One region of the Aeromonas sp. R6-2 genome, then DNA from elsewhere that is predicted to be linked to it. Evidence: riboswitches for the same ligand, from Rfam matches in the RefSeq annotation. Region 1 holds a riboswitch; each other region holds the start of a gene.

Region 1 (7,400 bases):
GCGCTCGCCCGTAGACGTTGAATGCCAATCCCGCGGGAGGGGGCAGCACCCCTTCCTGATCCAACGGCTGGCCACGGCACAGCAGGCTGGCCCGACGCGGCTCGCTGGCGGTAGGCACGTTGACGTGGAACTTGTTCATCACGGCCCCGTTACTGCGGTGATTGGCCAGCCTGAAGCGCAGCACGCCATCCCGGGTCTCCACCTGCAGCTGGCAGTCGCTATCGGCCAGGGTGGTGCCGTCATCCGGGTAGGTGAAACCATAGGCACCGTGCAGGGCCGGATAGAGGTAGCTGGGCAGGGAGCCTTGCGGATCGTAGTACCCCACCAATGTGGTCACCGGCACCCCGAACTGCGTCGGCTTGCGCGCCACCCGGGTGTCGATGAGGGGCACCTCCAACCAGCTCTGGCCATCCGAGGTAAAGCTCTTCTTGAAGCCCCGGCTCACCAGGAGATCCATGCCATTGATGAAGAGGTGACTGTTATAGCCGGCGCCGTGATCTATGGTCAGGCTGCGCCCCCGGTTCTCGGCAGAGGCGGCGGGGACCCGGATGTCCCGCGTCCAGTGACCGTCCCACATGGCAACCCGCACCAGCTCATAGTCGGCCAGCAAGGGGGCCAGACCCGCCTCGGTCAGGGCATTCATGGGGGCATCCACCTTCTCGATACCCTCGACCCTGTGCTGATAGGGCTCCATCCTGGCCTCTGCGGCGTTCCACTTGCTAAAACCGGTGGGGGAGGCGGCGTCGAACACCGCCTTGCTCTCCAGGAAGCCCTGTATGATGGCCGCCGAGTTGGGGGTGTAGAGGGTGAATCGGTTGGCCCCCGAGAAGGGCTTGCCTCCGGCCATCGCATCAAAACCAAAGGTGTGCCCGTCGAACGGCGGTTGGCACTCACCGTCCAGACAGGCCGCCTGGTCGCTGCGGGTGGGGAAGAAGTTGGGGATGAAGCGCCCCTTGTCCCCGTCCCAACCCCAGGCGGAGTTGATCTGATCGGCGCTGCGATGGACCGAGCCACGAAAGCCGTCCACATAGTGGCCAAGACCGAAGTTGTGCCCCACCTCATGACTGAACTCGTTGCCAAGGGAGGCATCCAGGGTGACGATGCCGCCCCCGCCCGAGCCCCCGTGCACCTGAACCCCATTGACATAGTTGCCGCGGCTGTTGTGCGCCGTCAGCTGGGCCACCACGAAGGGATGGCTCCCCTCCCCTTCGCCGGCCGTGCTGTTGATGCCGTAGTTGGCATTGTCGATCCCGTGGGAGATGAGCTCCTTGCCGATACGCTGGCGCATGGTGCCCGTGTGCCATCCCCCCTGACTCGGATCCACATCGGTCAGCAGGGTGCCGTCGGGCAGCATGACCTCGGTCAGGTAGAGGGGCGCATACTGGCTGACGACCATCCGGCTGGCCGGAATGGTCTGGAAATATTCCCGCTGCGCCTCTTGGTCCCTGGCGAAGTCGAAGCGACCACGCGGGGTCGTCAACATGCCGATATCGATGGTGTGAAGCAGCAGCTCCCCGGGCGCCCCCACCCTGAGGTCGGTCAGCTCACCGCTGAGCGCCCCCTGACGCAGGGTGAGCCTGAGCCCCGGCACTATCCAGTCGGCGGGCAACTCGCCGCTCCAGGTATCCGGCGCATAGGTGATTCGGTTGTTCTCCAGCTCTCCTTCCCGGAACCACTGGCCGTTAACGAACTTGAACTGCAGGGTCTGACCCCGGGAGACGGTCACCTGGCGATCGCCATAGAAGAGGGTCGAGTTGTAGCCCGCATCGGAACGAATGCGCACCATCTTGCCCTCCAGCTCCCCGAAGGGCAGGTAGATGTTGCGTACCCAGCGCCCGTCTGCGGTCCGGATCTCCACCAGGGGGCTCTGCGCCAACTTCTCCCCGAGGAAGGCGCCGCTCTTGTCATCCAGTCTGGCCAGCTCGGCACTGCTGCTGATGATGAGCGGATCCCCCTGGGGCGGGGTGAAGTCCACCCCCTCGTCCGGCACACCGGAGAGGTGATAGACGGTCCGGGGCAGGGCCGAGGGAGGCGCCAGAGAGAGGGTGCCAAGCAGCTGGCCGCTCCCGTTACGGGCCTCGAGTTGCATCGGCGTCACGCCGTCGGACTGGAGTGGCTGCACCAGCAGCAGACTCTTGCGAAGCGCAGTCAGGGTGGGCTGACGATCTCCCTCCCCGGGATGGGCGGGCAGAATCTGGCTCTGGGCAAACTGCACCCGGGCCGCCAGAGAGCCCACCAGATCGTTGGGCCCCCGGGTGTCGTTGAAGAGAAGGGGGGTGGCGGCAGCAGGTAAAGAGAGGCCTGCCAGGGCCGCCATGATGAGCCTGGTCGTGTGTGTGATACGCATTGTTGTTCTCGTTGTTGACGGGGTGGGAAGTGGGGCATACCAACGGCATGCCCCGGGTATTCACGAAGATTAGTTACAGCTGGCGGCTCCCACGTCTTGCCAGACGTCGTGCTTGCCGGGCTCGTTGCCGCGGGTCCAGTACTGGGCCTTCCACTGACGGCCGTTGTGGTTGACCCGATCGCCGCCGTTGTAGGCGACACCGGCATCCCAACCGAGCTGTACCTGGCTCAGCAACTGCCACTGGTCGGCAGTACGGCTCGGCTCGTTGCCCTGAGTCCAATACTTGGCCTGCCACACCAGCTGGTTGTGGCTCACCTTCTCGCCGCCGTTATAGGTCTTGCTCCCCTGCCATGCAGGCCAGTTGGCCGCCTCCGGGTCAGTGGTCTGGCAACCGCCCCCGGTGCTGGCAGGCTTGACGGTCAGGCGCGTCGCCACGCTGGTATCCAGCGCGCCGTCGGAGACGGTCAGGGTCAGATCATAGGGGGTATCGGCGGTAACGCTCGGGCCTGTGACCACCAGGGTGGCACCGGTTTGCCCGGTGGCGGTGAGGCCGGCGGGTACCGTCCACTGATAGGTGAGCGCGTCCCCGTTGGGATCGCTGGCGCTGGCCTGGATGGTCACCTGCTTGCCCGACTCCACGCTGGCGCTGGCCGGCACAGTGACCACGGGAGGCAGATTGGGCTGGGGTGCCTTGTTGGTCACCACCACCTGATCGCTGGCCTTGAGCCCCTGATCGTCGGTGACGGTCAGTTCGAACACCAGATTGATGTCGGAACTGACCCCGTCGAGCACCACTCTGGCCTTGGCCTGACTGGCGTCGAGCAGAGAGGCTTGCGGGCCCGAGAGCTGCTTCCAGCTGTAGGTCAGCACACCATTTTCCGGATCGTGAGAGGCGCTGCCGTTGAGGATGACCTCGGTCGGGCCGGTCGCGCTCACATCGCTGCCGGCATTGGCCACCGGCGGCTTGTTGACCGGCGGAGTGGTGCCACCATCCCCATTGCCGAGCCCTTCGTGCATGGCGTTGAGGATGTCGCCGTTATCGGCGTCGATCTCCCAGGCGAACAGACCACCCAGCTGGTTGGCCTGCACGTACTGTCCCTTGGCCTTGACCGAGCGGTCGTTGTCGAAGCTGATCAGATCGCCGGTACCGGCGTTGAACAGATAGGGGGCCTCGGCCATCTCGTCATACCCCTTCTCCCAGCCTGCGCCCATACGGTTGTTGACGATGTCGCGATAATCCACGACGCCGTTCTCCCAGGTTCCCTTGACCGGGCCGGTGGCGGTACCGGTGAAGGGGTTGCCGGCCTGATAGCCACTCACCCCGGTCCAGCCCCGACCATACATGGCGGCACCCACCACCAGCTTGCCGGGCTCGACCCCCTGATCCAGCATCGCCTTTACCCCCTTGTCGGTGGTGTACTTGGTGGCCGGATCCCAGCTCGCCGCGTAGAGGTTGGTCTGGTGACCCAACTCGGTATTGCTCCAGGCGCCGTTGAAGTCGTAGCTCATCAGGAAGATGTGATCCATGTAGGGCTGGGCCGCCTTGTAGTCCACCTTGGCGATCTTGTCGCCACCGGCACTGATGGCCGAGGTGAGCTCATACTTGCGCCCGGTCTGGGCCTCCAGCTCGTCGAGCATGGCACGCAGCTCTTTCATCAAGGTCACATAGGTCTGGCCATCGTTCGGCCCACCCAGGCCGGGATTGGCCCCCTGTCCACCCGGGAACTCCCAGTCGATATCCACCCCGTCGAAGAACTTCCAGGTCTGCAGGAACTCTTTCACCGAGGCGACGAAGGTGTCGCGCTTGCTCTTGTCACCGAGGAAATAGAAGGGGTCGGAGAGGGTCCAGCCGCCCACGGAGGGGAGAATCTTGAGATCCGGGTAGGCCTGTTTGAGCGCCATCAGGGCACCGAAGTTCCCCTTGTAGGGCTCGTCATAGGCGGTCAGGCCGCTCTGGGGCATCTGGATGGCGGCCCAGGGATCGTGCATGGCCACCTTGAAATCTTCACGACCGGCACAGGCACGCTGCAACGCCTCGAAGCTCCCCTCGATGGCCTTGAGGCTGTCATTGATGCCGTTACCACCGCAGATGGGGGTGAAACCGTAGAGGATATGGGTGAGGTTTTGGGCCGGGATCTTGTCGACGGTAAATTTGCGACCATAGACACCCCACTCCACGTAGTAGGCGCCCACCACCTTGCCCGACTTGTTGACGTAGGGCTTGTTGTTCTCCTGCAGCGGCGCCTTGAGGGGTTTGAGGTGGCTGCCGTCGGTGTCGGCCACCACTATCTCCTTGGCGTCTGAGAGGGTGCAGCCATCCCCATTACAGAGGGCCACCTGCATCTGGTAACGCCCCCCTTTGCTCACCTTGAAGGTGGCCGTGCCGGAGGCCGCAGCCGGACCGGACCACACCTCCTTGCCATCGAGCAACACCTTGGCAGTCTGGCCGACATCGCCACTCCAGAGGTTCCAGCTCACGCTGACATCGGCAGCGTCTTTGACCTTGACCAGCTTGTTGTAGGCGGTGGCAGCCTGATCCACCTCGATGATGGCGAATTTGGTCTCACCCCAACCTATGGTGGGTTTACCCGGTGCCGCCGCATGCGCAGTGGTCGCCGCCAGGGTGCCGACCAGCAGGGCCAGCGGTGTGAGTTTTGGACTTAGCATAGTGAAAATCCCTGTTTGTTATGGAGTTTTCCCCCGCTTGGCACGAGGGTGTATCACCGCCGAGCCATCGGACCCAGGGCAAGGCCAGATGATCAGAGCAGCATTGCAGCAAGCCGTTGGCATCGAGGTGTGCCTGTTATAGGCACCCGGCGATACCGCTGCTTTCGAAATTGTGTCGTTTTTTTGGTCATCGCCCGATACATCATCGGGAGAGGTTGCACCGGGAGCAGTGCCAGAGGAGGCGCTACCCCGGTAATAGCCGAACAGGTGAACGCAACGGACAGGTACGGGCTACCCCTTGGCAAAGGCGGCCCAACAACCCGTGGAGGCCCCGCTATCTTAGGTCTTTCAGACCCTTAGACCGGAGGCTTTGCGTCCCGACCTTTCGACCGGTTTGCCCTTAACACAACTTGTTTCGCGACGAAAATAAATCGCATACCAAATATAGGGGGGGAGCAGGAAGAAAGGCCACCTAGTAAAAATGACAGGTGATAAGTATTCAAAGTGGTCCTGTTACGGGAAACGGACGATAAACATCCCCCAATGGGGGGCTAACTCCCCCGTTTCCACTGCAACAAGCCACTTCTATTCGGTGATGAATAATGGGAGCTGCGTCACGCCACGTCGCCAAGCAGGCTGTTCATCAGGGCTCGCAGCTTGAGAGGTTTGACCGGCTTGCTCACATAACCGTGGCCCTGCTCCCGGATACGGCGCAGCAGATCCGGGTTACGATCGGCGCTGATGATGATGCCGCGGATCGGCTCACCATGAAGAAGCCGCAACCGCTCCAGCGCCTGCAGACCACTCTGTCCGCGATCCAGGTGGTAATCGGAGAGCACCAGATCCGGCACAAACCCGCTCTCCACGGCGTTGCTGGCCCCCTCGGCATCCGCCACACAGCGCACCTCGCATCCCCAGCGGCGCAACAGGGACTCCATGGCCAGCAGGATCTCCGGCTCGTTGTCGATGCAGATCACCCGGCACCCCGCCAGCAGTGAGTCGCTGGCGGCCACAGGCATACTCGGCCTGAGGCTGACCCCGAGGGGGGCGACGCAGGCCAGGGTGAGGGAGAAGACTGAGCCACGCCCGGGCCAGCTGCGCATCCCTATCTGATGGCCCAGCACGGTGGCGATGCCACGGGCGATAGCCAGCCCGAGTCCAAGCCCCTGCTCCATAGCGGTGCGGGAGTGGTCGAGGCGCAGAAACTCCTCGAAGATCTCGCTCTGCTTCTCTTGCGGTATGCCGGGGCCGTTGTCCCATACCTCGATGCGCACTCGATCGCCGACCCGGCGACAGCCGAGCAACACCTTGCCCCCCGGGTTGTAGCGAAAGGCGTTGGTGAGGAAGTTCTGCAGCACCCGGCGCAGCAGCCTGGCGTCCGAGTGAACCGTCAGGGAGCAGGGCACCACAGTGAGGTCCATCCCGCCCGCCTTGGCCAGCACTCCGAACTCCGCCTGGAGGGTCTCCAGCACCCCGGCCAGGAGAAAGTCGCTCTTGCGCGCCTTGAACTTGCCGGCCTCGAGGCGGGAGATATCGAGCAAGTCCGAGATGAGATCCTCGGCCGCCTCCAGGGCCGTGTCGATGCGCTCGGCCAGGTGCGCCGGCTCACCCGGTGGCAGCTGCTCGCGCAGGGCCGACGCAAACAACTTGGCGGCATTGAGGGGTTGGGTGAGATCGTGGCTCACCGCGGCGAGAAAACGGCTCTTGGAGTGGTTGGCCCGCTCCACCTGCTGGTTGACCGCCAACAGCTGAGTGTTGAGCGCCGAGAGCTCGCGGGTGCGCTCGGCGACCCGGGCCTCGAGCAGCTCGTTGGCCTCACGCAGCACCCGTTCCGCCTCGCGAAACGGGGTGATGTCGGTGAAGGTCATGACGAAGCCGCCCCCCGGCATGGGGTTGCCCTGCATCTCGATAACCCGGCCATCCGGGCGCTCCCTGGCGGAGACGTGGCGGCTGCCGCTGCGCATGTGGGCCACCCGCCGCGCCACCTGGGCCTCGATCTCCCCGGGGCCGCACAGCCCCTGACTGGCGTTGTGGCGAATGATCTCTTCGATGGGACGCCCCGCCTGGATGAGACCTGGAGGATAACTGAACAGCTCGACGTAGCGACGGTTCCAGGCCACCAGCTTGAGCTCCCTGTCCACCACCGAGATCCCCTGGCCTATGTGCTCGATGGCCCCCTGCAGCAGATCCCGGTTGAAACGCAGCAGATCCGAAGCCTCATCGACGATGGTGGCGATCTCCTCGAGCTGCATGTTGTGCCCCTGCAGGGCGGAGGCGAGCACCAAGCGTGCCGACGAGGTGCCAAACACCCCGGCCAGTAGCCGCTCCGTATGCACGATAAGCTCGGGAGTGGCCTGCATGTGCGGGGCCAGGGTGCCGCCGCGTT
Region 2 (7,400 bases), on a different contig from region 1:
CCCAGGGTGCCATAACTACTGACGCTGCCGTTGGACGTATCGCGCCCCTCGGTGGCCTGCACGTTGAGGTTGTAATCCAGCATCATGCCGGTCACCCCGTGCTCCCACTGCTCCGGAGGAATCCAGTTGGGGTCGCTGTACTTGAGCCAGGCCTGGGGCATGGCAATCCTCAGCACCCCTTCCCCAATCCGGTTGGAGATGACGACCCCGTCCAGCGCCAACAGATCGGCACACTCACCGTCATGCCAACGGCCCACCCTGGTCCGGGCATCATCGGTCAGCGCCATCTTCTCGACCGCTTCGGGAGAGATGCAGGCGACACCTCCACTACCGGCACCTTCCCGTTCGTAGAAAGGTACCTTCTGCAGGGGCAACTTATTCTTGTTGATCTCGATTTCGAGGTAGTAATCCCCCGGCAAGATATACCCGTCCTGGGCAAACTGGGAGAGATCTATCTTGGTCCGTTCATCAAGATCGAGCGCATCAATATTAAACTCAGTCTCGGCACATACGTTCTTTGCCAATAACAACAGCGCAGCCACCCCGATCAAAAGTGCCGCTTTAATTCGCTGGTGCTCAGTGACAAAACTTAATATTGAATGACTCATACATCACTCTAAACACATAATAAGACTCACATTTCGTGGTATCTACACAAGCCGGAAGGCTTACAAATATCGAACTTCGAGCAGGGCCGTATCGCCTTCGAATGTCTCATCGAGGTGAACCTCGAGCCGACGCTCATGCTGGGACGTTCTCGGAGATTCGGAGATATTCCCCCCCCGCGGGTCTCTGCGCTGCAACTTGACCATAAAAGGGAAAACACCACCGGCATTCTGATCGATGCGGCAGCCACTCACCCCCAGAACCAGATCAGACGGGTTGACCTGCTCCAGGATCAGGGCACAGGCGGGTTCTGTCACAGTACCGCTCAACTCCTCGGCCGCCAGAGGCAAGGCCAGCAGACCAAGCAGCGTGACAAGAGTCATCTTCATGGCGCAACTCCGGTAATGACGGGTGAAGCGCAGTGGCCAAGCCACTGCACCCGGTATCACACGTCAGAAAGAATTACTCGTAGGCCAGAGTAAAGTTGGTGGTCGCGGTGAAGGCGCCAGCCTGCAGCGGGTTGGTGGTTTGATCCTCATAGCCCTTCAGCACGGCGCTGAAGTCCAGTTGGTTGTCACCGTTTACCAGCTTGTAGGCAGCAGTCGGAGTACCCAGAACGATCGGAGCGCCGCCCGGAGCGGTCATCTTGATGCCGGCACCGGCAGCCTGGCCGCCGCCGATCACCAGCAGGCTGCTGTCGACCGGATCCTGGGCACCGCTGAAGGTCACCTTGACGGCATCATCGGCCTCGGTGATCTCGCAGTTTTCCAGCTTGATGCTAAACGGCTTGGAGTTGGACTCGCCACCCTTGACCAGCTCCTTGGTGCTGATTTGGCCCATTTCAACGACCTGGTCAACAGACTCGGGAGCCACGGAGCAGGGGGCATTGATGATTTCGCCATTGAAGGTGACCTTGCCGGAACCCTGGCCTGCAGCAGAGGCAGCGCCAGCCATCAGCAGGACACCCATCGCAACTACAATCTTATTCGCTTTCATTCGTTGATACCTTTTTATTCATGACTTACGTGTCGAAGCCGAAAAAAAGGGGTGGCCTGGAGTCACCACCCAAATTTTGAACGGCTGTATTGGGGCCAAGCCCCGCGAAACGACCTGTCATCGGCATCAACACAGGGGGAGTGAAAACCGCTCCCCAAGCCCGCCGAAGACATCCCATAGCGTCGTCTCGGGGGCAAAGTTATCCATCACCTTGATGCGTATCAAATACATTTTAATTAATAGAGATTCTTTTAAATTCGCTTTAAAATCAAGATGATATAAACATCATGAACATTGTTGTTGCGGCCTGGAGCCTGACTGTCATCGCACGCAATTTGTACACATCGCGAACGAAAAGCAGGATTAAAACACTCCGGCAACAAACCAGAAACAACTAGAGTTATTGCTCAATGCACACCCAAATGCCTCCCTCCCCCGCAAGTAGCTCCCTCATCCACCAGAGCTGAAGCAGAGCGCACTCACTCCGGGACAGTCACACATTTATTGCTCAATTGATTTCTCAAATGGGGATGATATGCTCTAGACATGATGTAAAGGGCAAACCGATTGAAAAGTCGGGACGCAAAGCCACCGGTCTAAGGGTAGCAATACCTAAGACAGCGGAGCCGCCATTAGGAAGACGAGTGTGCTTCTGATCTCTTTGTCTTTCAGATTGCGTTGCCCTTTTCGAACAACGACTTGTATCGAAAAGGACAGACTATGAATATCCAAACCGCACTGAAACGCACCGTTTCACTCTCCCTGCTCACCATGGCAGCCTTTGCAGCCCACGCCGATAACGGCACTGTGACCTTCAACGGTTACATCAACGAGGCGCCCTGCTCCATCACCAGTGACAGCATTACCTGCTACTCAGGAGCCAAGCGGCAAGATCTGGATATGACCATGCTGCAACACTCTGGTTCACTGGCAACCATCAGTAGCCAGATCGACTATCGCGTCTCCCCCACGAACAGCAATGTGGCCATAGTGACGGTGAGCTACCTCTGATCGTGACGAGGCAGAAGCCCCTCTCTATCCAAAGGGAGGGCTGGTGTGATCCATGTCAGGTTTTTTATTTCCGCCTGTTGCTTCCCACCCGAATGGGGAGAGGGGCGATAACCCCAAGGAGATGGGGTGATACCAGTTTCGTAAGGGGTCTGACCCCTTTCCTCTCTTCTTTTTCCCCATTGCGATCCAATTGAAGCCAAAATAGAGTGCAACTCCTTCCCACCTCATTCAAGGAGTTACACTGTGCGAACCCTGATCGGCAGCCTCTGCCTGCTCGCAGCGCCCCTCGCCGGAGCCTATAGTCCCTCCGACTGGCACCAATATGGCGCCAGCGCCCCCGAGACCCGCCAATTCGAATCGACGCAGAGCACCCAGCTCTTCCGCCTGACGGCCACTACGTCGTCGGCCCGCTGGCAGCAGATGCACATCTACCGCACCTATCGCTGGCAAATCGACGGCCTCAAACAACAAGCCGAGCGCCAATGTGGTGACAAGCAAACCCGGATAGAGCAAGGGTGGCGGATCCGCACCCAGCTGTGCGAATTGAGCCTCAAGGCCGGCACCCTGATTCAGGCCGAGAGCCAGGACTTCGGCTACGGCCTCTCATCGTCGGGATGGAGTGCGCTCCCCGACACACCGACCGGGTGGCGCGGCGATCGCCTCGCCCTGCCGCAAGCCCTCGCGCTGGGTCAGGAAGAGGTGGAGCTGGATCGCTGCCAGCTGGATGCCAAGGGGCGCTGCCCGAGTGACGAATGGCACTACGATCCCAGGCAATGGGAGCAGCTTCAGGTGATGGAAGAGAGCCCCAGTGAGCGGGATGGTCGCCTCGATCACATCTTCTATCGGCTCTCACCCAAGAGTGAGAGCACCGCCGCCAAGATGGTGCGCGAGCTGCATGTGTGGCGCCAGCATCAATGGCAACCGGATCCGGCCCAGGCCATTGAGGAGTGTGGCGAGCCCAGGACCCGTGAAGAGGCGGGAAACACCCTCACCGTCCGCACCTGCCGCCAGCTGCTGCCCATCGGCAGCCAGATCAATGTCACCCTGCATGACACCGGCTATATGATGCCAGCCGACAAAAACGAGTGGCAGCCACTGCCAGAAAGTGACAGCTGGCAAGAGGCCAAGACCCTGAGCCAGCCTCTGGTGCTGGCCACCACAGAGGAGCAGCTCGACTGCCGCAAGGCCAATGGCCTTCCCTGCGCCGAACCCACAGAGCCGGACCTGGACCTCCTCGACGCCGAGGCCGCACGACTGGTCGCCGACGTGAGCGGCGCCGACAAGCCTGCATGGCAGGCAAACTATGGCCACGACGATGCCAAGCTGATGGCCGCCATTCGGGGAATGCAAGCCCTGCTGGACGCCAACCGGCCGACTCACCCCGCCATGGACAAGTTGCTCTACTATGTGCGTGCCCACAACTACTTCGGTGGCGTTGCCAGAGAGAGCAACGAGACCGCTCGCGCACTGGCCCGGGTGATGGTCGCCCTGCTCAACCACCCGGCTCTGCTGGGGAATGAGCCGCAGGATGAGGCTGGCACCGTGCTGGAGGCCTGGAGCGTCGCCGCACAGGGGCAACTCGGGCAAATGGCCTTCCGTCAGGCTGCCACCCCTATGCCGGCCCAACTGATCCGCGCCCTCGACTACGCGGTACAGCATGCGGCCGTCATCAATGGCCACAAGCCGTGGGCCGATGGGCTGTTTGAGCTGCTCAATCTGATCGACTATGCCAGCTCCCACTCGCGCGATGCCGACTTCGGCCCCGCCCTCATCGGGCAAGAGCCCGCTCTGCGCCGTGCCATGCTGGCGCTGGGGGAGAGCGAGCTGGCCCTGTGGAAGCGCCGGGATGGACAGGCTGATTTGTTTGTATTCAATAACATACTCGATACCTACACCCGCCTCTACCGCATGATGCAGGACCAGGACGCCAGCGGCAGTGAGGCCTATCGCGACAGTCTGGATCGGGATGTGATCGCCCTGCTGAACCGACACGGCCTGGTGCCCGGCGGCGCCCAGAGTGCCCGCCTGCTGGAAGAGGTCTCGCTCACCCTCTCGACCTACTACCTGCGTCACACCAATCGCAGCGCCGCGGCGTGCAGCGAAGGCCCCTTGGCCGGCTACTGCACTCCCATCCGGGTCGAGGAGATATTGCCGTTCAGCCACACCTGCTCGCCGACCCTCTCACTGCGTGCCCAGGATCTGGATCAGGCACAGGCCGAGCAGATCTGCCGCGAGCTGGGTGATGAGGAACAGCGTTTCCATCGGGTGATGGAGACAGGTTGGCAACCGGTTGCCGACGATAACAACCGCTCCCTCGAGCTGGTAATCTTCGACTCTTCCGATGATTGGAACCGTTACGGCGGTGCCCTGTTTGATGGGGTGTCGACGGACAATGGCGGCATCTATATCGAGGGGGAGCCGGCCCGTCAGGACAACCAGGCCCGCTTCTTCGCCTATGAGGCGCAGTGGAAGCGCCCCGCCTTCCAGGTGTGGAACCTGCGCCATGAGTATGTTCACTATCTGGATGGCCGTTTCAATCTCTATGGAAACTTCGGCCACTACCCGCTCAACCGCACCACCTGGTGGGCCGAGGGGTTGGCAGAGTACATTGCCCATGGGCAATGCTTCGCCCGCGGCCTCAACGCCGTCACCCAGAGCCCGGCCGGACAACGCCCGTCGCTGCAATCCATACTGCACCTCGACTACGAGAGCGGCAGCGAGATGGTCTACTCCTGGTCCTATACGGTGCACCGCTTCCTCAATGAGACCGGACGCCGCGACAGCTGGCTGGCGATGGCCCGGGCCCTGCGCCAGGCCGATCGGAGCAAGGCGATGGCCGACTACGAGCGGGTGATGGAGCAGCTGATTACCAACGACAGCCAGGCCTACCGCGACTGGGTCGATGGGCAGCTCATTCCCTGGTGGGCGGCAAACCGCAATAGCCCTGAGTGCCAGTCAAACGACTCGGCTCACTAAGCGAGAGGCGGCCACGGGCCGCCTCTTCTTTTCCCGTCGCTGACGCTGACGGACAGTTGTAATAGAATGCCCACCTGTTGTTTCGTAACCGATCGGTCGCACATGAAGAAGTTTGCCCTGATCCTGCTCGCCACCCTCAGCCTGCTGCTGGCCCTCTGCCTGCTGCTGCTGACCTATGGGGAGTGGCGAGTCTCCAAGGCCGGGCGCCTCACCTATGACAGGGTGGATGATCTCCCCTACAACCGGGTCGCCGTGGTACTCGGCACCTCCAAGTATCTGGTGGGGGGAGGACGCAATCCTTACTTCAGCAACCGCATCCAGGCTGCTGCCCAGCTCTATAACAACGGCAAGGTAGACTACCTGATCGTCTCCGGCGACAACGCCACCGTGCAGTACAACGAGCCGCGCCTGATGCGCCGGGCCCTGATCAGGGCAGGTATTCCCGCCTCGGCCATCTATATGGATTTCGCCGGTTTTCGCACCCTCGACTCCGTGGTCCGCGCCAAAGAGGTCTTTGGCCAGAGCAGCTACACCATAGTCTCCCAAAAGTTTCATAACGAGCGCGCCATCTTTATCGCCCGTCGCTTCGGTATCGAGGCCATCGGCTTCAATGCCCCGGATGTGGCCCCCAACGAGGGGATCAAGACCCGGGTGCGGGAGATTTTCGCCCGCTTCATGAGCCTGCTCGATCTCTATGTGCTGGACAAAGAGCCCAAGTTCCTCGGTGAACCCATCGAGATCGGCGCCCCCATCCCCTGCCTGCCCCTTAGCACAATCGGAACCCCTCAGCCCTGTATCCAGCACAAATCTTGACCATTTGGGGGGCCTGACGCCAGGCCGCCCTAAAGAGTGATCCAGGGCACAGTGTCGTTCGAATCGGAGCCTTCATACTGGTCCGACCCCATGACGGGGCCCAATGAACGCAAGGAGGTGTCCATGATCCGTCAATTGATGTTGTTGCTCCTGTTGCTACCCGGCCTGGCGCTGGCCGACAGTCACACCCGCTACCCCATAGTGCTGGTCCACGGCCTGTTTGGCTTCGACAAGCTGATGGGGGTCGATTATTTCTATGGTATTCCCCAGGCCATGACCCGGGATGGCGCCACCGTTTATGTGGCGCAGGTCTCGGCCACCAATAGCTCCGAGGCACGTGGAGAGCAGTTGCTGAGCCAGGTGCAACAGGTGCTGGCCATCACGGGTGCCGAGAAGGTGAACCTGATCGGTCACTCCCACGGCGGACCGACCGTACGCTATGTGGCCTCGGTCGCTCCCGAGCTGGTCGCCTCTGCCACCAGCGTGGGGGGGGTGAACCAGGGTTCAGCCATCGCCGATCTGGTGCGGGTCAATGCTCCTCCCGGTTCCGCCGCAGAGACACTGGCATCGAGCGCGGCCCAGGCCCTCTCGGGCGTGATCTCGCTGCTCTCCGGCGGTAGCAAACTGCCCCAGGATCCCATCAAGGCACTCGATGCCCTGACCAGCGCCGGTGCTGCCGAGTTTAATAGCCACTATCCGGAAGGTCTGCCCACGACCCGGTGTGGCGAAGGGCCTATGCAGGCCAACAATGGGGTCTACTACTTCTCCTGGAGTGGTCGGGGCAACCTCACCAACATCCTCGACCCGGTCGACCCGGCCCTGGTCCTCACCGGTCTCTTCTTCGATGAGCCCAACGATGGCCTGGTCGGGGTCTGTAGCAGCCATCTGGGCAAGGTGATTGGCACCGACTACAAGATGAACCATCTGGATGAGGTGAACCACTCCTTCGGCATTCGTCACCTGTTCGAAGTGGATCCTGTCTCCCTCTATGTGCAGCA
Region 3 (7,400 bases), on a different contig from region 1:
GCGCTTGCATGGCATGCAAGAGGTCCGCGGTTCGATCCCGCGTAGCTCCACCATATCGAAGGCCACCGCATTGCGGTGGCCTTTTTCTTTATCTCGGTTCAGCCCCAAAAAAGACCCGCCATCAGGCGGGTCTTGTGTGTTGGTGCCTTAGCGGCGGCGCCAGAAGGCCAGTGGCAACAGGGCCAGCAGGCCAAAGCCGATGCTGCCACCACCACTGCTCTGGGGCTGTTTGGCCTCTTCCAGCTTCAGGTCGACGATGATGGGGTCGTGGTCAGAAGCGCTGAAAGGGTTGTCCGATTTTGCCAACGAGCCCGTGTACTGAGTTCCGTACTCGAACAGGTTGCTTTCGAACGAGTTGATATGCCAGTCGGCCACGCCGGCTACCTTGCTCACCAGTGCCGGATTGCCCAGCGCATAGTCCAGGGTACCCAGCTCGCCATCATAGCTGTAGGAGATGGCCTTCTCCTTGTTGAACTTGACGTTGAGATCGACGAGACCATAGCTCTTGGTGATCTCGCGTCCCAACTGCTCGTAGGGTTGCTCGCCAATAAAGGTGTGAGAAGCCGAGACTATCTTGCGCTCGCTGCTGGCCGGCTGGTAGTCGGTCAGGACGCGGATCGGATCCTCTTTGGCGTAGGAGTTGAAGTCCCCCACCAGCAGTACCTGGCCAGGCAGCTTGCTGACCGCTTCGCCCAGTACCTTGGCGGCGGTGACGCGGAACTCGGTGCACTTGCCCTGCAGATCGGCAGGCTCTGTCTTGCCATCACCATTCTCATAGCAACCCGAGCCCTTGGACTTGAGGTGGTTGACCACCAGAGTCAGGGGATCCTTGCTGCCCGCAACCGTGAAGCTCTGTACCAGGGAGTCGCGCTGGCCGGCGCTCTTGGCGACGCCACCGACGGTGTAACGCTGCTCCGGCATCTTGATGACGGCGGCATCCCCCGCCGGGGTCAGCTTGGCCGGACGATAGAGCATGGCCACCATGATGGCATCGCCACCGAAGAATTTCTCACCGGTCAGCAGGGCGGCAGGCAGGCGAACATAGGCATAGTGCTTGCTCGCATCCTTCTGCTGTTCATTGAGGCGACTGACCAGATTATGGATGGCTGAGTTGTCACCAAAGCCGTTGTTTTCCATCTCCATCAGACCGAGCAGGTCTGCGTCCATCTCTGTGATGGCATTGGCTATCTTGGTGCGCTGCTTCTCGAACTCGGCCTGGGTCTTGGCTCCGCGGTTGCAACCCTTGGCATTGTCGGCATCCGCTTGATCCTTGCACAGGACGTTGAGATCGCCGCCAATGCTGGAGTGGCTGGTGAAGTAGTTGAGCACGTTAAAGCTGCCGACTCGCAGGTCGCTGCCGGGAGTGCGGGCCGGTGCGCTCTGGCGGTCCTCTCCCTGGCTACGCAGCAGGTTACCTGCGGTCAGGGTGACATCGTTCGGTACGACCAGGCGGAAGGCGTTCTTGTTGTAGACAACGACCCCTTCCAGACCATCGAGCTGATCGCCGATACGCAGATAGCCCTGATCCGCATCCAGAGCCGGGAACCAGGGAAGTACCCCATTCGGCGCCTTGTAATCGGATTCGATCACCAGACGGTTGGCACCATTCTTGGCAGCCAGGGTCACGGCATCGGCGCCGCTGGCCACGTGCAACTGGGTGGGCTTGATGAGCGGTGCCTTGTGGGAGAGCTCTACGTTGTTGCGATAGACCTTGTAGTCGAAGCTGAAGTTGCGGGTCAGGTGCAGATCGCTGCTGCTGTCGAGGCGAACCCGCATTCCCTCATGGCGATTGAGGGCTTGGGTCAGGCTCTCCCCTTCATTTATCTGCAGAACCGGGGTCGGCACACTCTTGCCTTGGGCCAGCTCCTGAATACGGGGAGTGGTGCCGTCAAACTTGAGCTTGAGCTGGGTGCCACCGTAGTACTCCTCAACCTGGGCCTCCAGGCAGAGCTCGGCACCCGGTTTGATGTAGGGATACTTGCTGGCAAAGCTCTTGTCGCTGAGGTAGACGAAGATGCCATCCGAGGTGGCCGGGTTGCCATCACCCACAGGATCGGTCAGGTAGAAGCCCTTGGTCAGGCTCTGGCCCAGCGTGGTGACGATGCCCTTGACGTGGAAGGTGCCGGGACTGATGGCGCCGTTGGCAGTGGGCGTGGTCGCCTGGGGGCTGCTGTTATCGCTGCCTTGCAGGGTGGGGATGGTGGTCAGCTGTGCATCGCTTGGGCAGACATAGGCGGCCTGAACGCCAGGGGCGGCCAGGGCCAGCCCCACCGCCAGTGAGAGCAGGGTTCGAGTTGCTTGCATGATGATTTCCTTTAATTTTTTTCTATGCAGTTCCGTAGCCCCGCCGGAGCGGGGGCGCGAATTGTCACATGACTACCAGCTCTGACCAGTGATGGGCTGCACACTTTTGCGATCGGGTTTATGGCCGTATATCTGTTTTATGATGAAGCCAACACTCTGATTTTTAATGTGAAACGCATTGGGGTTCGAATGAACTCGGCAGTGATAAGTTGTTTCTTGTCGCGAATAAAGATTGTCGGCGAGGTGGGCAATTTCTATACTCGACTCGTTCCTGACGGAACCCAGGTTAAGGGCAAACCGATCGAAAGATCGGGACGCAAAGCTTCCGGCCTACCGGTCATCTGACCCAGGGTAGCGGGGCCTCCCAGGATCTCATCGGGTGCAGTGGCACTGTCCAATGCCAGTTGTCTGCCTCTGCGTGGACCTGCCGCGTCTGTCCTTGCCTTGGATAACCATGCCAAGCAACAAGGAAGAAAAAATGCAAAACCACTTTGTCCCTACCCGCCTGGCGGCGTTGGTCGCCGTGGCATTTCTGCCCGCCTGGGCGCAGGCAGCCTATCCCCCCTATGAGGCCGGCAAGAGCTATGGCGCCGGTGATGTCGTCAGCAATGTCGGAGCCCTCTACCAGTGCAAGGAGTTTCCCTACTCGGGTTGGTGTGGTGCCTCGCCCTATCACTATGAACCGGGTGTCGGCGTCAACTGGAGCGATGCCTGGGTGCTCTTTAGCGATGGGGGTCTGCCTCCCGCCCTCGAGCTGAGCGTCAGCTCACCGGCAGCGGGAAGTTCCGTTAACGAGGGCACCGATGTTGCTCTTGCCGTCACCCTGAGCGGAACCAGCACAGACGTGGCCAAGGTTGACTATCTGATCGATGGCACCCTGGTGGCTAGCGCCGCGGCCACCCCGTGGGGGGCGGTCTGGAAGGCGGTAGGGAGTGGTAGTCATGCCCTCAAGGCGCGAGCCCTGGACAAGGATGGCAAGGTGCTGGCCGAGAGCGACAGCAGCTTCAATGTGGCCGCTGTGGTCGCTCCCGAAGCACCCAGGGTGGCCATTGCCAGCCCTGCCGCCGGCGCCAGGGTGACTCTGGGGCGCAGCGTCGCGGTGACCGGCAACGTGACCGATGCCAATAACGATGTGGCCAGGGTCGAGCTGTTTGCGGACGGCAAGAAGGTGGGCGAGGACAATGCCGCCCCCTGGCAGGTGAACTGGACTCCGGATGCCAAGGGCAGTGCATCTCTCAAGCTGGTCGCGACCGACCAGACCAGTCTGACCGGCGAGTCTGCTGCTGTGGCCGTCAGTGTTGAGGAGGCGGCGCCCCCCCCGAGCGGTGGCAACTTATCTTGCGACATTCGTCAGGTCTATCGCCCGGATGGTTACGAATGCATGGGGGACGATCACGCCCGTCGGGTGATCGGCTACTTCACCTCCTGGCGCACCGGCAAGAACGGCCTTCCTTCATATCTGGTGAGCGACATTCCCTGGAGCAAGATCACCCATATCAACTACGCATTCGCATCGGTCGATGAGCAGAGCCACCTTATCAAGGTCGATGACTCGGCCACCAAGATGACCTGGGAGGGAGTACCGGGCGCCGAGATGGATCCCGAATTCGCCTATCAAGGCCACTTCAACCTGCTCTCCAAATACAAGAAACAGTATCCGGACGTGAAGACCCTCATCTCGGTCGGCGGCTGGGCCGATACTCGTGGTTTCTACACGGCTACCACCAAGGGGGACTGCACCGTCAATACGGCGGGGATCACTGCTTTTTCCGACTCGGCGGTGAACTTCATTCGCCAGTATGGGTTTGACGGGGTCGACATCGACTATGAGTACCCCACTTCCATGAAGGATGCTGGCAACCCGAATGACTTCCCCCTCTCCAACCAGTGCCGCGCCAAGTTGTTCGGTAATTACAAGGTGCTGATGCAGACCCTGCGCGAGAAGCTGGACGCAGCAGGCACCGAGGACGGGCGCAAGTATATGCTCACCATCGCCTCACCGGCGTCGGCCTATCTGCTGCGAGGGATGGAGAACTTCCAGGTCACTCAGTATCTGGATTACGTCAACCTGATGACCTATGACTTCCACGGTGCCTGGAACCACTTCGTCGACCACAATGCCGCCCTGTTTGATAACAAGCAGGACTCCGAATTGGCTCACTGGGGGGTCTACACCCAGAAAGAGTTTGGGGGCATCGGTTATCTCAACGCTGCCTGGGCAGCCCACTATTTCCGTGGCGCTTTGGCTGCCGGCAAGATCAACGTCGGCGTGCCTTACTACACCCGTGGTTGGCAGGGCGTGACAGGTGGTACCCATGGCCTGGGTGGCAAGGCGGCCCTGCCGAGCCAGAACCAGTGCCAACCCGGTACCGGTGGCGGCAACATCCCCTGTGGTAACGGTGCCGTGGGTATCGACAACATTTGGCACGATCTCGACAAGAACGGTCAGGAGATAGGGGCGGGTGCCGTGCCTATGTGGCACGCCAAGAACCTGGAGAACGCGGCCAGTCTCGGCATTACCGGTATGCCCAGTTATGGGCAGGCATGGGGGCTTGACCCGAACGATCCCCAGGATCTGATCCAGGGCCAGTATGTTCGCTACTTCGACGACAAGGCCAAGGTGCCCTGGCTGTGGAACGAGCAGAAGAAGGTATTCCTCTCCACCGAAGATGAGCAGTCCATGGGTCACAAGCTCGACTACATCGTCAAGCAGGGCCTGGGTGGGGTCATGTTCTGGGAGATGGCCGGTGACTATGCCTTCGACCCGGCCAAGAAGGAGTACGTGATTGGGGATACCCTGACCACCCTCGCCTATGAGAAGTTTGCCCAGGCGGCTCCCTACAACACTCGTCAGAACGATCTGCCGGTACCGAGTGCCCAGCTCGACATCGGTGTCAGCCTGGCGGGCTTCAAGGAGGGGGATTCCAACTACCCCATCAACCCGACCCTGACGCTCACCAACCACTCGACCCAGACCATACCGGGCGGCGCCCGCATCGAGTTCCTGGTGCCCACCTCCACCTCGGATACCATCACCGACCAGAGCGGTATGGGGCTGAAAGTGGTCGAGAGCGGTGGCAACCAGAACTCGGACGGCATCGTCAATGAGAAGGACTTCCACAAGGTGGCCATGACACTGCCGAGTTGGAAGGCGTGGACCCCGGGGAGCACGGTAGAGGTTGCGATGACTTACTACCTGCCTGCCGCCGGTGTTCCCAGCGGGATGCGCATCGTGAACGGCAGCCAGACGATCGGCCTCAAGAGCGACTTCCCGACCCTGCCGGAGGCGGTGATCCAGGGGGGCGGTGGCGGTGAAAACCCGGGTGGTACCAGCTGTAGCAGCCAGAGCATCGATCCGGCCAGCTACAATGTCTACCCCAACTGGCCCCAGTTGAGCTGGGATGGCAAACCCAGCCACGCCAACACAGGTGATCGACTGAACCACAACAAGGCGGTCTGGCAGGCCAACTGGTATACCAGCACCGAGCCCAAGGCCGGTGACGGCAGTTGGAAGCAGGTCTGCACTTATTAATTGTTAAATCAAATAGATAGGCGGGGAGTGACTCCCCGCCTTTTTTTCACCATGGATAAGGGGGGTGATGGAAAAAGCGTCTGACTTTCGTGCGTCTGGGACTCTATACTAGAGACTGTCATGAGCTCGGATGGAAGTGATTGTATGGCAAGCATATTGGATTCAGTGGATCAGCGAACTCAACTGGTTGGGGAAAACCGACTGGAGCTGCTTATGTTTCGGCTGGGCTCTCACCAGATGTTTGCCATCAATGTCTTCAAGGTGCGTGAAGTGGTCAAGCTTCCCCCTCTCAACAAGATGCCGGGCTCTCACCACAATATCTGCGGGGTCGCCAATATCCGTGGCACCTCGATTCCAGTCATCAATCTGCGTGGTGCCATCGGTCTGCGCCCCATGCAGAGCGACAAGGAGTCCAACCTCATCATCACAGAATACAACCGCACCGTGCAGGGTTTTCTGGTCGGTCAGGTGGCCCATATCGTCAACATGACCTGGAAAGACATACTGCCGCCACCACGTACCGCAGGCCGCTCCAACTACCTCACCGCCATCACGCGGGTCCACGAGGGGGACAAGGAGCAGATCGTCGAGATCATCGATGTGGAGAAGGTGCTGGCCGAGATCCTTACCTATGACGTCACCATCTCCGAAGAGGTGCTGGATCGGGAGATCCTGCCCGAGATGAACGGTCGCAAGGTGCTTATCGTCGACGACTCGAGCACGGCACGGGCTCAGGTGCGCGATACCCTCAGTCAGCTGGGGCTGCAGGTGATCGAGTGTCAGGATGGACGACAGGCGCTCGATCTGCTCAAGGGGTGGTGTGACGGTGGCAAGAAGGTGACCGACGAGATCCTGTTGATGATCACCGATGCCGAGATGCCCGAGATGGATGGCTACCGCCTCACCGCCGAGGTGCGGGCCGATCCCCGCATGTCCGATCTCTTCATCACCCTCAATACCTCCTTGAGCGGCAGCTTCAACGAGGCCATGGTCAAGAAGGTGGGCTGCGATCGCTTCATCTCCAAGTTCCAGCCTGATCTTCTGGTTCAGGTCGCCCAGGAACGATTGCGTCAGCTGATGTGACATCAGGGGGCCATCAGGCCCCCTTCGTCTTATTGCACCAGCAGTGGTGCGAGAAAATCGGCGACCTGATCGCGGATCCTGGGCTGCGCTTCGGCCTTGGGGTGGATGCCGTCGTTCATCATGAGTTCAGGGCGCAATGCTATTTCATCGAGGAAGAAGGGGAGCAGGGGCAGCTTGTACTCTTGGGCAAGGGTGGGATAGAGCCGCTCGAACTGTTGGGTATAACGGGCGCCATAGTTGGGAGGAAGGCGGATCTGGGTCAGTATGACCCTGGCGCCGGCCTGTTGGCTGCCATCGATGAGCCCCTTCAGATTGCGCTCGGTGACGGGGGGTGGAAATCCCCTTAGGCCGTCGTTGCCCCCCAGCTCGATCAACACCCAGTCCGGTTTATGCTCTTCGAGCAGGCTTGGCAGCCGCGCCATGGCGCCCTGGGTTGTCTCGCCACTGATGCTGGCGTTGATCACCCGGTAGGATTGGCCCT
Region 4 (7,400 bases), on a different contig from region 1:
CGGGGGGAAGCGATAGAGGCGGGTCGCCCCGGGGGCCAGCTTGCGCAACCTGTGACTCATGCCGCCCTCCTCAGCTCACCGTCGGCTCTTCGAAGAGCTGATACTCGATCTCGCCCTGCTCCATCAGCTCGCGAACCAGCTGCATCACCTCTTCGCGGGCCTGCTCCACCTTGCGCAGGGAGACCGACCCCTGATCCTGGATCTGGGCCTCGAGCGCCTGGGCCATCCGCTTGGGCATGGAGGAGAGCACCGCCTTGCGCAGGGGCTCTTCGGCCCCCTTGAGGGCCACCGCCAGCAACTCGGGCGGCAGCTCCTGCACCAGCCGCTGCAGTGTCTCGTCGGACTGGCGGCGCAGGGTGGCGAAGTCGAACATGTTCTTCTCGATCTCCTTGGCCATGTCGAGGTCGAACTCGCGCAGCTGCCCCAGCATCGCCTCCTTGTTGCCCTGATAGCGGTTGAGGATGTCGGCCGCCTGCTTGACCCCGTTGACCTTGGCGCCGGACTGCTCCGCCACGAAGGTGAGGCAGCGATCCAGGGTCAGACGCAGCTCACCCAGCACGTGTTCACTCACCGAGGTGAGGTTGGCGACCCGCAGCAGCAGATCGTCGTGCAGGGGAGCCGGCAGGGCATCGAGCACCGCCGAAGCGGTTTGGGGCGGCAGGAAGGCGAGCAGCACCGCCTGCATCTGGGGGTGTTCGTTGCGGAAGAAGCGGGCCAGCACCTCGGCCGGTACCCACTGCAGACGCTGAATATCCTGGCTTACCGAATCCCCGTACAGGCTGTCGAGCAGGCTGCGGGCAAGGCGCTGGCCCAGGGCCAGATCCAGGGTCTGCTCCAGATACTCCCGCGAGGCACTGCCGATACCGCTGTGCTCACGGTAGTCGTAGAAGAACTGCTGCAGGGTCCAGCGCGCCTCGTTGGCACTGACGCTCGGCATGCTGGCCATCCGTCCGATGAGACGCTGCACCTCGTCGCGGGAGAGCTTCTGCATCACCTTGGCGGCGGCTTCGGTTCCCATGCTGAGCAGCAGGATGGCGGCCTTCTCGAGGTTATCGATGTCGATATCGACCGCCGCCTGATTGAAGTTCATGTTATTCATCGCCACTCACCCATGCCTTGATCACCTCGGCGACCCGATCCGTATCCTTGTCTACCAGCAACTGCAGATGGCGCAGTTGCACCTCGAGCTCGGAGCCCGGCTCCGGCAGGGCGGCGAGATCCAGCTCGCTCAGGGCGGCGCTCTCTCCTTCGTGGCGGATCAGGCCATGAGCCATGGGCTGGGCCTCGAGCTCGTCGGCAACCCGACGCTGGTGGGCGATGGCCCCGGTGGCCTGCTCGGCCGACTCGTCGTCCTGCTCGTCATCCACGACGGGCTCGGGATGGTGAATGCGCACCAGATGCTTGACCAGGGGACGGATGCCGAAGATGACCAGCACCAGACCCAGCAGCCCCCCCACCAGATAGCGCAGGGAGTTTTGCCAAGCCGGCGATTCCCACCAGGTGGATTCAGGCGGTGCCACCAGCACCTCCTGGCTGAAGGGGAAGCTCTGCAGGCTGATGGCATCCCCACGCGGGGCATCGAAGCCCACCGCCCGCTCCACCATCTGGCGGATCTGCTCGAGCTGGGTCTCGTTCCACCCCTCCTTGGGGGCGACCTGGCTGTTGAGCAGCACAGAGACATTGAGCTTCTCGAGACGCCCCTGCTGATAGCGGGTATGGGTCACGGAGCGGCTGTTCTGATAGCTCTTGGTGAGTTCACTGCGCTCGCTGCGCGAGTCGTTGCTGCGTGCCTGCTGCTCACTCCCTTGTGCCGGCTGCTTGTTGGCCTGGGTCTCGGGCGGTCGGTTGGAGAGGGCGCCGGGGATCCCCATGGCGAGGGCGTCGACGCTCTTGTCGAACTTGCTGCTCTCCTGGGTCACCACGCCGTTGGGATCGATCTGCTCCTGGGTCTCTTCCACCGCGCTGAAGTTGACGTCGGCGGCGACCTGAACCCGGTAGTTGTTGCTGCCCAGCATGGGGAGCAGCATGTCGTTGGCCCGCTGGCGGATGTACTGCTCCAGCTTGCGCACATAGTCCATCTGCTGGACGCTCAGCTTGCCGAAGACCATCTTGTCCCCGTTTTCGCTGGTGAGCAGCTGACCGGTCTGATCGACCACGGAGACGGCCCCCGGCTTCATGCCGGGGATACTGCCGGCGACCAGGTTGGTGATCGCCTCCACCTGGCCCGCATCCAGAGTCTGGCCGGGGATGAGATCGAGCATGACCGAAGCGGTGGGCTTCTCCTCGTCGCGCCCCACGAAGAGGGTGCGCTTGGGGATGGCCAGGTGGACCCGGGCACTGCGCACCGCATCCAGGGCGATGATGGTGCGCGCCAGCTCTCCCTCGAGGGCATGACGGTAGCGCACCCCTTCCATAAATTCGCTGGTGCCCAGACCCGTCACATTGCCGAGCCCTTCCAGGCCGGCCGGCATGGCGGCCCGTACCCCTCGGGCGGCCAGGGCCATCCGCACCTGGGCCAGCTGGCTCTCCGGCACCAAGACCTGCCCCGAGCTCTTCTCGAGGCGGAACGGCACCTGCTCCTTCTCGAGCAGCTCCATGATGTTGGCGGTGTCGTAGAGCTCCTGCTTGCCGTAGAGGGGGACGTAGTTCTGGCTCGAGGTCCAGAGGATGATGACGATGGTGCCGGCGACGATGGCCGCCAGCAGGGCGATGGCCAGCACCGACTTGTTGTCGCGAGAGAGTCTGCGCCACTTCTTCAGCCCCTGCTCCAGGCGCTGACGCAGATCGAGCTCCTGCCCGGTGGCAGGCATGTTGTTTACCACTTCACTCATGAATCACCCTCAGAGCGGCATGCGCATGATGTCGTCGAACCCGGTCATCAGCTTGTTACGCACCTGCATCAGGGCTGAGAAGCTGAGGCCCGCCTTCTGGCTGGCCACCATGGCCCCCACCAGATCGTCGCTCTGCCCCGTGTCGACGGCGGTCATCATGCGTGAGGAGAGATTCTGCTGGGCGTTGACCCGGTTGACCACATCACGCATGGCGTGACCAAAGGAGAGATCGGTGTCGACACCGGATAAGGGCAGCCCGGGCTGGGTGGCAATTCGCTCCATCTCCTGCATCCGGTTCAGCAGGGCGACCTGGGAGGTCATCATCTCGATCTTCACGGGCACTTCCTCATTGTTGGATCTGCAGGTCTATGTCGATGCCCTGCTCACGCATGGCCGCCAGCTTGTAACGCAAGGCGCGGGTGGTCATCCCCAATGCCTCGGCGGTACGCGCCCGATGGCCCTCGAAGCGACGCAGGGTCTCCAGCACATAACGGAATTCGGCCTGACGGCGGGTCTCGGTGAGTCCGTCTACGACGACCGACTCGGTCTCGCTCGCGACGACACCGGGCAACATCAGATCGGCGGGCTGAATATGCAATCCTCGCGCCATAATGAGAGCCCGCTGAATCACATTCTCCAGCTCGCGCACATTGCCGGGCCAGCGATAGGTCTGCAGCAGCAGCGAGGCCTCCAGGCTGAAGCGGTAACCGGGCTGGGGCGCGTGACAGGCCAGGAAGTGCTCGGCCAGGGGGAGAATATCCTCCGGGCGATCCCGCAGGGCAGGCCAGGCCAGAGGAAGTACATCGAGGCGATAGAAGAGATCCTCGCGAAACTCGCCGCGAGCCACCAGCTCGCGCAGGTCCCGGTTGCTGGCGGCGATGATGCGCACGTCCAGGGGGATGATGCGGTGGCTGCCGAGCCGCTCCACCTCGCGCTCCTGCAGCACCCGCAGCAACTTGGCCTGCAGGGGCAGGGGCAGCTCGGAGATCTCGTCGAGCAGCAGAGTGCCACCGTTGGCCGCCTCGAACTTGCCGGGCTGGGCGGTGACGGCACCGGTGAAGGCCCCCTTGGCATGACCAAACAGGATCGATTCGAGCATCGACTCGGGGATGGCGGCGCAGTTGATGGCGACAAACGGCTTGTCGGCACGATCCGACATCTCGTGAATGTAGCGGGCCAGACACTCCTTGCCGGTCCCCGACTCCCCCCCGATGAGCACCGAGGCGGAGGTCTTGGCGGCGCGGCGGGCAAGTTGCAGCAGCTGCTGGCTGATGCGGGAGACGGCGATGAGATTGGGCTCCCCCTGATCGATCAGGAGGGCGCCCTGAATGGCATCGGCCAGTTGGCGCGCGCTGAAGGGCTTGATGACGTAATCGGCGGCGCCGCAGCGCATCGCCTCGGCCACCAGAGCCCCCTGGCGCTCGTTGGCGGCGACCATGAGGCGTCCGCTGGGGAGCGCGGCGACCAGCGCCTTCATCTCCCGGCAACACACCTCGGGTTGGCAGGTGAGATCGAGCACGATGAGATCGCAGGAATGGGCAGATAACCAGCCAAGCGCCTGGTCGATATCGGGAAGATGGGTAAAGCCGACCCGGGCTAACCTGGTGACCTCGGGGGCGGTGAAGGTGGTCTCCTCCTCGCTGCCAATCCAGAGCAGGGACGAGTGAGCGGCGATAGTGGGCTCACTGTGCAAGAGTGCGCCATGATGCGTGTAACCGTGCATAAAAATGGAAACCCCAACAGGTTGGGAACCGAAAGGAAGCACGCGAAAGAGAGGAGAGAGGCGGTATTCATGCAGCCCCGATGTCACCACAGGGCGACCCGTCCTTGATCCTTGGCAACCCCGCTATCGTCAACGCTGTCGCGTTATTAGACCGGAGGCTTTGCGTCCTGACCTTTCAGTTCAGTTTGCCTTTTCAAACAACCAAGCATTCTGCGGCAGGTGCTGCATAGCACACCGGCGTGTTAACAGAGCAGCCGTCTAGTTGTTAAGCTTTTGATTATTTTGTCTTTAACGGCTTATGCGTCACCGTTTGGCGCAGATCATATCGGCTTTTGAGGAGAGTGCAAGGTCCAGTTCAGGAATTGGGGCTTCCCCGTGAGGAAGCCCTTTTCCCCAACCCTTACCCCAGGGTTCCCACCACATCAACCCGCAACTCTTCGGGGATTTCATTGTAGGAGAGCACCTTGAGCCCACGGCAGAAGGAGCGGGCATAGCGGGAGAGCAAGGGACGCAGCTGGGGCATCACCACCAGCACGGGAGGATGCCCCAACTGCTGCAGCTGGGTCTTGACCAGCGGCATGTTCTGCTGCAGCTGGGCCAGCAGTTGGGGATCGATGGGGAAGCTGTCGAGGGAGACCTTGCCCTGCTGCTGGGACTGGCTGAGCGCGGCCAGCAGGGTCTGCTCGAGGCGATCATCCAGGGTGAAGGTCGCCAGCACGTCCCGTTGGCCGATGGCCTGGCGCACCAGCTGGCGCTTGAGGGCACAGCGCACATCCGAGGCGAGCAGGACCGGGTCCTTGGTGATCTCGCTCGAATCGAGCAGGGTCGTTGCTATGGTGCGAATGTCCACCAGGCTCACCTGCTCGCGCAGCAACTGGCGATAGACCCGCAGCTGCTGCATCTGGGTCAGGGCCAGGTTGAGCTCCTCATTGAGACGCGGCGACTGGGTGGCCAGATGCTGCCCCAGCTTGCCCACCTCGTCGTGACCAAACAGCTCGTCCAGATGCTCCCGCAGCAACTTGCTCAGGTGGGTGGCGATGACGGTGGCCGAGTCGACCACCGAGTAGCCCAGATTGAGGGCCTTGGCCTTGATATCGGGCAGGATCCAGACCGCCTCCATGCCGAAGGCGGGATCCTGGGTCAGCTCCCCGTCCAGGGCTCCATAGGTCTGGCTGCTGCCGATGGCCATCAGCCGCTGACAATCCACACTGCCGCCGGCCAGGGCCACGCCGGCCAGCTTGATGCTGTACTGCTCCGGCTGTAGCTGCAGATTGTCACGCACCCGGATCTCCGGTAACAGGAAGCCATATTGCTCGGAGAGGGTCTTGCGAATGCCGCGTACCCGGGAGAGCAGCTCGGCCCCCTTCTCCTGCTCGGCCAGGGAGACCAGACGATAACCCAGCTCGATCACCACACTGTCGAGGGCCGGCAGATCCTGCCACTCCAGCCCCTGGGGTTCGCGCAGATCCATCTGCCGGGCGATCTCCTCGGCCGCTTCCAGCTCGGGGGCGGCGGGTTGACGCCGGCTCACCCGCCAGCCACTCCAGGCCAGCACGGCGGCGAAGCTCAGGAAGGCCAGGGTCGGCATGCCGGGCACCAGGCCGAGTATGGTCATCACTGCCGCGCCGGTATAGATGACCCGGGGTGAGGCGAGCAGCTGCTGGCCCACCTGATCGGTCATCTCCCCTTCGTCATTGACCCGGGTCACTATGATGGCCGCCGCGGTGGACATCAGCAGGGAGGGGATCTGGGCCACCAGGCCGTCACCTATGGTGAGCAGGGCATAGCGCTGGAAGGCTTCCGCCACCGGCAGTGCGTGCTGGAAGATACCGATGGAAAGACCACCGATCAGGTTGATGATGAGCACCAGGAGACCGGCGATGGCGTCCCCGCGCACAAACTTGGAGGCGCCGTCCATCGCCCCGTAGAAGTCCGCCTCGCGGGCGATCTCCTGGCGTCTGGCCCGCGCCTGATGCTGATCCATGATGCCGGCGTTGAGATCCGCATCGATGGCCATCTGCTTGCCGGGCAGGGCATCCAAGGTGAAGCGGGCCGATACCTCGGAGATCCGCTCTCCCCCCTTGGTGATGACCACGAAGTTGATGATCATCAGGATGATGAAGACCACCAGGCCCACCACATAGTTGCCGCCGATGACCACCTCACCGAAGGCCTGGATCACCTTACCGGCGGCGTCATTGCCCTCGTGGCCGTTGAGCAGTACCACCCGGGTCGAGGCCACGTTGAGGGAGAGCCGCATCAGGGTCGCCACCAGCAAGACGGTGGGGAAGACCGAGAAGTCGAGGGGGCGCCGCGTCGAGACCGAGACCAGCAGCACCAGCACGGCCAGGACGATGTTGAAGGTAAACAGGGCATCCAGCAGCCAGCCCGGCAGGGGCAGGATCATCATGGCCAGCACCGCCAGCAGCATGAGTGGGATACCTGTATAGGAGTGGGTCAGAACACGCCAGTTCACGGCTTACCTCTCTGGTTGACGCAGCTCGGGAGGAACATAGAGCGGAGCCAGGGCGGCGGGTTTCTTGCCACGCCCGGTCCGGTAAGCCTGCAGTTGCAGGACATGGTTCAGTACATAGGCGACGGCGGTGTAGAGCCCGGCCGGCACCTCCTGATCGATACGGGTGGAGTGATAGATGGCCCGGGTCAGCTCGGGCAGGGCCATGATGGTCTTGCCGTGCTGCTCCCCGACCTGGCGGATCCGCGCCGCCATGGAGTCGATCCCCTTGGCGACCACATAGGGAGCATTGGCCTTGGCCGGATCGTAACGGATCGCCACGGCGTAGTGGGTCGGGTTGGTGATGATCACATCGGCGGTGGGCACCCGCTGC

The links. A riboswitch is a leader RNA that binds a small molecule or an ion and turns the genes downstream of it on or off. The one in region 1 is predicted to bind cyclic di-GMP.
Region 2: linked by a shared signal. The riboswitch ahead of AB5Y48_RS17205 (fimbrial protein) and the one ahead of AB5Y48_RS02495 (glycosyl hydrolase family 18 protein) in region 1 are both predicted to bind cyclic di-GMP.
Region 3: linked by a shared signal. The riboswitch ahead of AB5Y48_RS15380 (glycosyl hydrolase family 18 protein) and the one ahead of AB5Y48_RS02495 (glycosyl hydrolase family 18 protein) in region 1 are both predicted to bind cyclic di-GMP.
Region 4: linked by a shared signal. The riboswitch ahead of AB5Y48_RS19355 (sigma-54 dependent transcriptional regulator) and the one ahead of AB5Y48_RS02495 (glycosyl hydrolase family 18 protein) in region 1 are both predicted to bind cyclic di-GMP.

The regions. Positions count from the first base shown of each region.
Region 1 covers NZ_JBFODE010000015.1:16,108-23,507, forward strand. The annotation lists gene AB5Y48_RS02490 (M66 family metalloprotease) at 1-2,347, opposite strand, end outside; gene AB5Y48_RS02495 (glycosyl hydrolase family 18 protein) at 2,417-5,014, opposite strand; cyclic di-GMP riboswitch class I at 5,336-5,423, opposite strand; gene AB5Y48_RS02500 (PAS domain-containing hybrid sensor histidine kinase/response regulator) at 5,629-7,400, opposite strand, start outside.
Region 2 covers NZ_JBFODE010000063.1:139,004-146,403, reverse strand. The annotation lists gene AB5Y48_RS17220 (fimbria/pilus outer membrane usher protein) at 1-608, opposite strand, end outside; gene AB5Y48_RS17215 (hypothetical protein) at 669-995, opposite strand; gene AB5Y48_RS17210 (fimbrial protein) at 1,069-1,602, opposite strand; cyclic di-GMP riboswitch class I at 2,150-2,236, shown strand; gene AB5Y48_RS17205 (fimbrial protein) at 2,323-2,613, shown strand; gene AB5Y48_RS17200 (collagenase) at 2,857-5,589, shown strand; partial or broken gene AB5Y48_RS17195 (vancomycin high temperature exclusion protein) at 5,692-6,390, shown strand; gene AB5Y48_RS17190 (triacylglycerol lipase) at 6,526-7,400, shown strand, end outside.
Region 3 covers NZ_JBFODE010000057.1:15,856-23,255, reverse strand. The annotation lists tRNA gene AB5Y48_RS15390 (tRNA-Ala) at 1-53, shown strand, start outside; gene AB5Y48_RS15385 (ExeM/NucH family extracellular endonuclease) at 148-2,304, opposite strand; cyclic di-GMP riboswitch class I at 2,586-2,672, shown strand; gene AB5Y48_RS15380 (glycosyl hydrolase family 18 protein) at 2,783-5,836, shown strand; gene AB5Y48_RS15375 (chemotaxis protein CheV) at 5,981-6,919, shown strand; gene AB5Y48_RS15370 (arylesterase) at 6,949-7,400, opposite strand, start outside.
Region 4 covers NZ_JBFODE010000072.1:55,288-62,687, forward strand. The annotation lists gene AB5Y48_RS19335 (FliH/SctL family protein) at 1-60, opposite strand, end outside; gene fliGL (lateral flagellar motor switch protein FliGL) at 71-1,099, opposite strand; gene fliF (flagellar basal-body MS-ring/collar protein FliF) at 1,092-2,759, opposite strand; gene AB5Y48_RS19350 (flagellar hook-basal body complex protein FliE) at 2,841-3,167, opposite strand; gene AB5Y48_RS19355 (sigma-54 dependent transcriptional regulator) at 3,178-4,554, opposite strand; cyclic di-GMP riboswitch class I at 4,665-4,754, opposite strand; gene lfhA (lateral flagellar biosynthesis protein LfhA) at 4,955-7,030, opposite strand; gene flhB (flagellar biosynthesis protein FlhB) at 7,034-7,400, opposite strand, start outside.